2 regions of the Variovorax glucosi genome follow, and region 2 is predicted to be linked to the other one. Evidence: riboswitches for the same ligand, from Rfam matches in the RefSeq annotation. Region 2 holds a riboswitch; the other holds the start of a gene.

Region 1 (3,813 bases), on a different contig from region 2:
AGTGACGCCGACCGGCTGGTTCTTCGTGCGGGCGGTGGCGATGATTTTCGATCGTTACCTGCAGGTCGACCGCGACCGCGCACGCTACTCGCGGATCATCTGAAGTTCAGCCGGTCAGCCCTTTCCAGAGCATGTACGCGGCCAGCAGATAGAGCAGGCTGGCGAACACGCGCTTGAGCTTGCCGACCGGCAGGCTGTGAGCGGCCCGCGCGCCGAGCGGCGCCGTCAGCACGCTACAGGCAGCGATCACGCCCAGCGCCGGCAGCCATATGTAGCCGAAAGCGCCTTGCGGCAGCCCTTGCACCGACTGGCCGCTGATGACGTAACCGGCCACGTTCGCGACTGCGATCGGAAAGCCGAGCGCCGCGCTTGTCGCGACTGCGGCGTGGATCGAGACGTTGCACCAGGCCATGAACGGCACGCTGATGAAGCCGCCACCCGCGCCGACCAGTCCGGACACGAACCCGATGACGCCGCCCACCGTGAGCTGACCGGCGGTTCCGGGCATCTGGCGCGCCGGCTTGGGCTTGCGGTCGAGAAACATCTGCGTCGCCGAGAAGCCGACGAAAAGAGAGAAGACGATGGCCAGCACGGAGCCCTTGAGCAGCGCGAAAACGCCGAGGCTGCCCGCCAGGCTGCCGATGACGATGCCCGGCGCCAGCCGGCGGACGATGTCCCATCGCACTGCGCCGCGCCTGTGGTGTGCGCGCACGCTGGATATGGAGGTGAAGACGATGGTCGCCATCGATGTGGCGATGGCCATCTTGACGGCGAGATCGGCCGGAACGCCGCGCTGGCCGATGATGTAGGTGATGAACGGCACCATCAGCATGCCGCCGCCGATGCCTAGCAATCCGGCCAGAAATCCGCTGACGAGCCCGAGTGCGGCGAGTTCGGCGATCAGCGAAGGTTCTAGCAACATAAGGTGTCTGCGGATGTGCACCGGACCCGCATCCTGAACCAGGGTTCAGGTGGGCGAGGGCAGCAAGACTTCGGGTTCATCTGACGCGAGATGATCACGCCCATCGAGCGATGTACCAAGCCCGGCTCCGGAGAGCATTGGAACAAGGAAATATTAAGCCCGACACACACCGCAGACACTTCGGATTCTAGGCGCCGATACGGCGGCGTGCGTATTCATTCAGAGCAAATGACTGTCGCCGGCAAGGGCTTGGTCCAGCCGCTGGACCAATTGGGCTGCACGTGCTTCGTCGGTATCGGGGTGCGAAGCGTCGCCGTTCGCCGAGTCATCCGCGCTCTCCGACTTCTCCGCTGCGGCCACCGCCATGGTGATCAGCGCAGCAGACGTCGCAGCCACCTGCTGGCCCAGGTCGTAGGCCAGGTTGAGCGATGCGAGCACGGCGATGCGGTCTCGCGCGCGCACCTTGCCGGCATCGCGGATCTTGCACATGGCGGTGTCTACCCGCTCGACCGCCTCGCGCAGTTCGGCTTCGCCGCCCTCGGGGCAGCCGAGCAGATAGTTCTGGTCCATGATCTGGACTTCGATCTGTTTCATGAGGCGGTGGAATCCTGCGGAGGAGTGGGAGACGCGTGCGGCGCATCGGCCGGAAGTCGCTGAAGGAGTGCATCGACACGGGTTCTTGCCGCAACGAGTCGCGCGTGGAGCGCGTCGCGCTCGCGCGTCAGCGACTCGACCTCATGCTGGAGCAACGCGTTGGTGCGCTGCAGCTCTTCGTGGCGAACGAGCAGACGTTCGACGCGCTCGGCGATCTGGTCGATGGGACTCGTGACGGGCATGGTCGGAGATTGTATGGGTGCCTTTATATGTCGGCAGCTTTAGAATCCGCCGCGTTGGTGCTCGTGCCGCTGTTCAGGCGGCGCAGTTCAACGGGAAGCAGGAAGCCAGAGCCCATCGGGCAGCGGTCAACCTGCGCTGCCCCCGCAACGGTCAAGCAGACGGCGCCGTCGAGACATCGAACGGCGCCGCTTTCGTCAATCAGCCACTGGGCGCCCTGAAACAGGTGCCTGGGAAGGCGGCGAAGGTTGGTCTGCCAGCCCGGATACCGGCCAACGAGGTGACGGCGTGCGCTCGCGCTTGCCGTCGTGACACCCAGATGTCCGGCGGGGAAGCCGGACAGGGTCCTGTTCTCGAGATCGGTTCCATGACACACAAAGTTTCTTCTTCAGGCGGTCGCCTGTCCGCGCGCGCCTGCCTTCGGCTGGCCGCACTGCCTCTGGCCGTCGCTACCGCATTTCCGGTGGTCGCGCAGTCCATGGCCGCCGCGCCCTCGCTCGGCGAAACGGTCGTCACCGCGGCACGCGTGGCGCAGCCGCTGTCCGACCTGGTGAGCGACGTCTCCATCGTCGACCGAGCGACCATCGAGCGCAGCGGCGCGACCGGTGTCGCCGACATCCTGGCGCGATTGCCCGGCATCGAGATGGTGCGCAACGGCGGCATCGGCAACACCACAAGCGTATTCATTCGGGGCGCGGAGCAGCGCTTCACAGCTGTCTACATCGACGGCGTCCGGATCGATTCGCAGACGACCGGTGGCGTGTCCTGGGAAGCCATTCCGCTGTCGCAGATCGACCGTATCGAAGTACTGCGCGGCCCGGCTGCGGCGGTCTACGGTTCGGACGCCATCGGCGGCGTGATCCAGCTCTTCACGAAGCGCGGCGACGGCAAGCCGATGCCTTATGTCGGCGTCGGTATCGGCAGCTACAAGCTGCGCCGGGGCGAAGCCGGTGTCAGCGGCTCGGCCGGGCCGGACAACGCCTTCGACTATTCGCTAGGGGTCTCGCGAGAAATCAGCGACGGCTTCGATGTGCGGCCGGAGCGCCTGCGCAATCTGGTGCGCACGGGAACCTTCGCTGCGGACGGCTTCTACAGCCCCGACCGCGATGGCTACGACATCACCTCGGCCAACGCGCGGCTCGGCTTCAGGATCAATCCATCGCAGCGAGTCGAACTCACGATGTTGCGCAGCGACACCGATTCGCGCTACGACACGCGTTCTCCCGTCCGCCTCGCAAGATATCCCGACGACACCAATGCCAACACGCTGCGCACCGTCGGCGCGGCCTGGATCGCCAAATGGAACGACATCTACAGCACGCGTCTGCAGGTCACCGACAGCAAGAGCACCTACGAGACCAACCCGTCGTTCTATCGGACCGAGACGCAGCTGCGCAACTACCTGTTACAGAACGAATTCCGCTTCGGCCCGCATTCGGCGACCGTTGCGCTGGAACGGCGCGAAGACCAGCTCGACAACGCAGCTACTGCGTTCGGTGATCGTCTGACGGGCAAGCGCTCGCAGAACGCGCTCGCGCTGGGCTACGGTTTCGTGCAGGGCCCGCACTCGGTCCAGTTGCATGTGCGCCACGACGACGACAGCGAATTCGGCGGCAAGACCACCGGCAGCGCCGGCTACGGATTTGCGATCACGCCGCAATGGCGTATCACCGCATCTGCCGGCACTTCGTTCCGCGCGCCGACGCTCTACCAGCGCTTCAGCGAATACGGCGTCGCCGGCCTGCAGCCCGAGCAGGGCCGGAACATCGAAGTCGGTCTGCGCTATGCAGAAGGTGCGACCAACGCGGGCATCGTCGCCTACCGCAACCGCGTGACCAACCTGATCACCTTCGACACCAGCTCGTTCGCCTGCACCGACGCGGTCGTCTCGGGATTCGGCGGCTGCTACGGCAACACCGCGCGCGCCGAGTACGAAGGCGTGACGCTCTCCGCCGGCCATCGCATCGGCGCCGTCACGCTGCGCGCATCGGCCGACTTCCAGGACCCGCGCGATCTTTCGACCGGCAACCAGCTGGCCCGCCGCGCGCGCAAGCACG
Region 2 (3,813 bases):
ATGAACTGGCGGCCAAGGATTTCATCAACGAGGCGCGGGTCGTCCAGTCGGTGGTCAACCTGCGCGCGCCGCGCATGGGCGCCGCGCGAGTGCGTCAGGAACTTCAGCAGAAAGGCATTGCGCCCGAAGCGATCGCCGAAGCGGTGGCCGATCTGCGCGACTCCGAACTGGCGCGTGCCCGCGACGTGTGGGGACGTCGTTTCGATGCGCCGCCCGCGGATGCAAGGGAGCGAGGCCGCCAGATGCGTTTTCTGATGGCCCGCGGATTCGCAGGAAGCACGGTTTCAAAACTTTTCCGTTTTGACGCTGAGGCGGATGCAGACATCTGAATCAGTTGATCGAAACTTGTAATTTCCAGCTCGAACTGAACAAATGTAAAGATCGACTGATAAAGTTCGTGCTCATTGCGACGGCTCGGTAGGAGTCGATTTTGACGACTCAGCCGGAGGTGTTGGCATGGACAATTTCTCCAAAGGTCATGCGACCGAGAAAATTCTTCGTTCATGGACTTTCTGGATCCACACGCATCTGCGAGAGGAATGCCAGGAGTACATGGAGAACTACAAGCTCAAGGAAATGAACGCGGCGCCGGGCAACGAACGAGCGACCGCCATCTTCCGTGACCTCTGCGACGGCTCCACTGAAGTGGCCGTGATCTCGATCTGGGAATCGATGGAAATGATCCGCCGTTTCGTCAGGACCGAACACCAGCCCTCGATCCATCCGGACGACCGCAAGAAGCTGCTCGACCGCGATCCCGTCGTACGGCACGAGGTGATCACCGACGAGCACGTTTTCTCGTTGATGCCGGCCGAGTGGCGCTGATACACTGCGCCCGAGTTGTCAGGTGTCCTGGCGCTTCCTGGAAACGGGGAAGCGGCCAGGGTGAAACGGGAAGTCGGTGCGCAGTGGTTGAACGATGCCACGCCATGCCGACGCTGCCCCCGCAACGGTAAGCGAGTCGAAAGCAAGACCCCGGGATCCGGTCCCGAACCACTGTGTCACGAACGGCATGGGAAGGTGGTGCTTGCAGGAACGCACATCTCGTGCCTTCCGCTCGCGAGCCCGGAGACCGGCCTGACGACAAGCGCATGACCTTGCGGTGGGCGAGGATCGGCGGGCGGACGAATGGCGTCCGGCTCGATGCAACGCCGCATCCGCCGGAATCGCTCCCACCGACGCCTCCCGATTTCCCTCTCTCCGCCAGGTCGTACCGACCATCGAACGCGCGGCGGGCGCGGAGGGATCCATTTCATGAACGAGCGAAGCATCGCTCCAAGCGACGCGCCATCCGGGCCACCCGGCTCGTCCACGCCGGGAACCGTCTGGTTCGTAGGCGCCGGTCCGGGCGATCCGGAACTCATCACCGTCAAGGGCCGCGGCCTGATCGAACGCGCCGGCGCCGTTCTGTTCGCGGGCTCGCTGGTGAGCGAGGCGGCCACGCGCTGGGCGCCGGCCGATTGCGTTATCGCCGACAGCAAGGACATGACGCTCGAGCAGATGTCGGCCTGGCTGATCGCGCAGGCCGCGCGTTGTGAAACCGTGGTGCGTCTCCAGACCGGCGACCCGGGCCTCTACGGCGCGCTGATCGAGCTGGTGCAGCCGCTGGACGCAGCGGGCGTGCCGATCGCGGTGGTGCCGGGCGTTTCTTCGGCGATGGCGTCGGCGGCTGCGGCGGTCGAGAGCCTGACGCTGCCCGAAGTCACCCAGACCGTGATCTTCACGCGCGTCGAGGGCCGCACGCCGATGCCCGAAGGCGAATCGCTCGAAGCGCTGGCGGCGCACCACAGCACGCTGTGCATCTTCCTGAGCATCACGCTGATGGGCAAGGTCACGGCCGCGCTGCTGGCCGCCGGCTGGTCGCCCGATGCGCCGGTGGTGGTGGTGCACAAGGCCAGCTGGCCGGGCGAGGAAAAGATCGTTCGCGGCACGGTCGCCACCATCCAGGCGCTCTGCCGCGAAGCCCGCATCGCGACCCAGTCGATGATCATCGCCAGCCCCAACCTGGGCGCGCGGCAGTGGACAACGCTCGCCAAATCCAAGCTCTACGACGCGAGCTTCACCCATCGATTCCGGCGTGCCAGCGTGCCCGCCGCCGACCTCGTCCAGGACACCCCATGAACACGACCACGACACCCAGCGAAACCATCCTTCTGGTGGGCCACGGCTCGCGCGAAAAGTCAGGCAACGACGAGATCGAGGCCTTCGCCGCGCAATGGCGCGAACGCCGGCCCGGCTGGCGCATCGAGGTCTGCTTCATCGAGTTCTCCGAGATCACGATGAGCGAAGGCCTGCGCCGCGCCGCCGAGGGCGCGCGGCGCGTGGTCGTGGTGCCGCTGATCCTGAACGCCGCCGGCCACGTGAAGATGGACATTCCGCAGGCCATCGACGGCGCGCGGCTCAAGTTCCCGTTCGTGCAGTTCGCATACGCGCCGCACCTCACGGCCTGCGATCCGATCCTCGCGATCCTGCGGCGTCGCCTCAAGGGCGCGATGCAGGCGCTCGACATGCCCGACCCGACCACCACCGGCGTGGTGATCCTGGGGCGCGGATCGTCGGACCGGCAGGCCAACGGCGACATGGCCAAGATGGCGCGCTGGCTGATGGAGGAAACCGACCACGAGCTGGTCGACCTCGCCTTTACCGGCATCACCTATCCGCGCCTGGAGAAGGCCGTGCAGCGCCAGAGCCTGCTGGGCATGACGCAGGTCGTGGTGCTGCCGTACTACCTGTTCAACGGCACGCTGGTCGAACGCATCGCGCGCCAGGTCGAGAACCTGAAGACGCAGTACCCGACGATCCGTTTCATCTCGACGAAGTACTTCGGCTTCGAGCGCGAGATCTTCGAGGTGCTGGAGCAGCGCGTGCTCGACCTGCGCCGCGGCATGCCGATCGCGCTCATGCCCTGCGACGGCTGCAAGTTCCGCGACTTCGCGGTCGAGAACGGCATGGGCGGGCATCACCACGACGACGCGGTGCCGCACAACCACGATCACGACCATGCGCACGATCACGCGCATCCGCATCCGCATGCCCATCCGCATGACCACGCGCACGATCACGGCCATGACCATGGACACGCACATGACCACGCGCCCGCCCGTTGAGTCTCGCGCGAACGTCGTCACCGAGCAGCTCACCGCTGCCGGCCGCGCGATCGAGCACGACTCCTTCGCCGTGATCGACCGCGAGGTCACGTCGCACGCCTACACGGCCGAGCAATGGCCGGTGGTGCGCCGCATGATCCACGCGAACGCCGACTTCGACTTCAACGGCCTGACCGACTTCCATCCCGGCGCCATCGATGCCGCCGTTGCCGCGATCCGCTCGCGCGAAAGCCGCGTGGTGGCCGACGTCGAGATGATCTGTGTCGGACTCTCGGAACCGCGCCTGGGCCATTTCGGCATGGACACGCACCAGTTCATCAGCGACGAGGACGTGATCGCGCAGGCCAAGGCCGAAGGCACGACGCGCGCGGTGCAGGCGATGCGCAAGGCGCACCGGCTGGGGCTGGTCGACGGCGCGATCGTCGGCATCGGCAATGCGCCGACCGCGCTGATCGAGATCGTGCGGCTGATCCATGAAGAGGGCGCGCGCCCGGCGCTGGTGGTCGGGATGCCGGTCGGTTTCGTGTCGGCAGCCGAGTCGAAGGATCTGGTCGCGCTGGAGCACGAGGTGCCGTGGATCGTGATCCGTGGGCGCAAGGGCGGCTCGACGCTTGTGGTGGCCGCTATCCATGCGCTGCTCGGGCTAGCGGAGGCACGCGAACTCGCATGATGATGAAGAAGGACGCGCCCCGCGGCACCCGCACCG

The links. Region 2 has a riboswitch for cobalamin ahead of cobM (precorrin-4 C(11)-methyltransferase). Riboswitches for the same ligand answer to the same signal wherever they lie in the genome.
Region 1: another riboswitch for cobalamin. It lies ahead of ACSFA3_RS03465 (TonB-dependent receptor domain-containing protein); the one in region 2 lies ahead of cobM (precorrin-4 C(11)-methyltransferase).

Annotation. Positions count from the first base shown of each region.
Region 1 is NZ_JBPJZE010000001.1:714,843-718,655, reverse strand. It holds gene hemN (oxygen-independent coproporphyrinogen III oxidase) at 1-103, shown strand, start outside; gene ACSFA3_RS03480 (sulfite exporter TauE/SafE family protein) at 107-922, opposite strand; gene ACSFA3_RS03475 (cell division protein ZapA) at 1,142-1,516, opposite strand; gene ACSFA3_RS03470 (DUF904 domain-containing protein) at 1,513-1,758, opposite strand; cobalamin riboswitch at 1,797-2,047, shown strand; gene ACSFA3_RS03465 (TonB-dependent receptor domain-containing protein) at 2,124-3,813, shown strand, end outside.
Region 2 is NZ_JBPJZE010000003.1:340,135-343,947, reverse strand. It holds gene recX (recombination regulator RecX) at 1-329, shown strand, start outside; gene ACSFA3_RS16330 (hypothetical protein) at 457-825, shown strand; cobalamin riboswitch at 829-1,095, shown strand; gene cobM (precorrin-4 C(11)-methyltransferase) at 1,255-2,121, shown strand; gene ACSFA3_RS16320 (sirohydrochlorin chelatase) at 2,118-3,107, shown strand; gene ACSFA3_RS16315 (precorrin-8X methylmutase) at 3,085-3,777, shown strand; gene ACSFA3_RS16310 (cobalt-precorrin-5B (C(1))-methyltransferase) at 3,777-3,813, shown strand, end outside.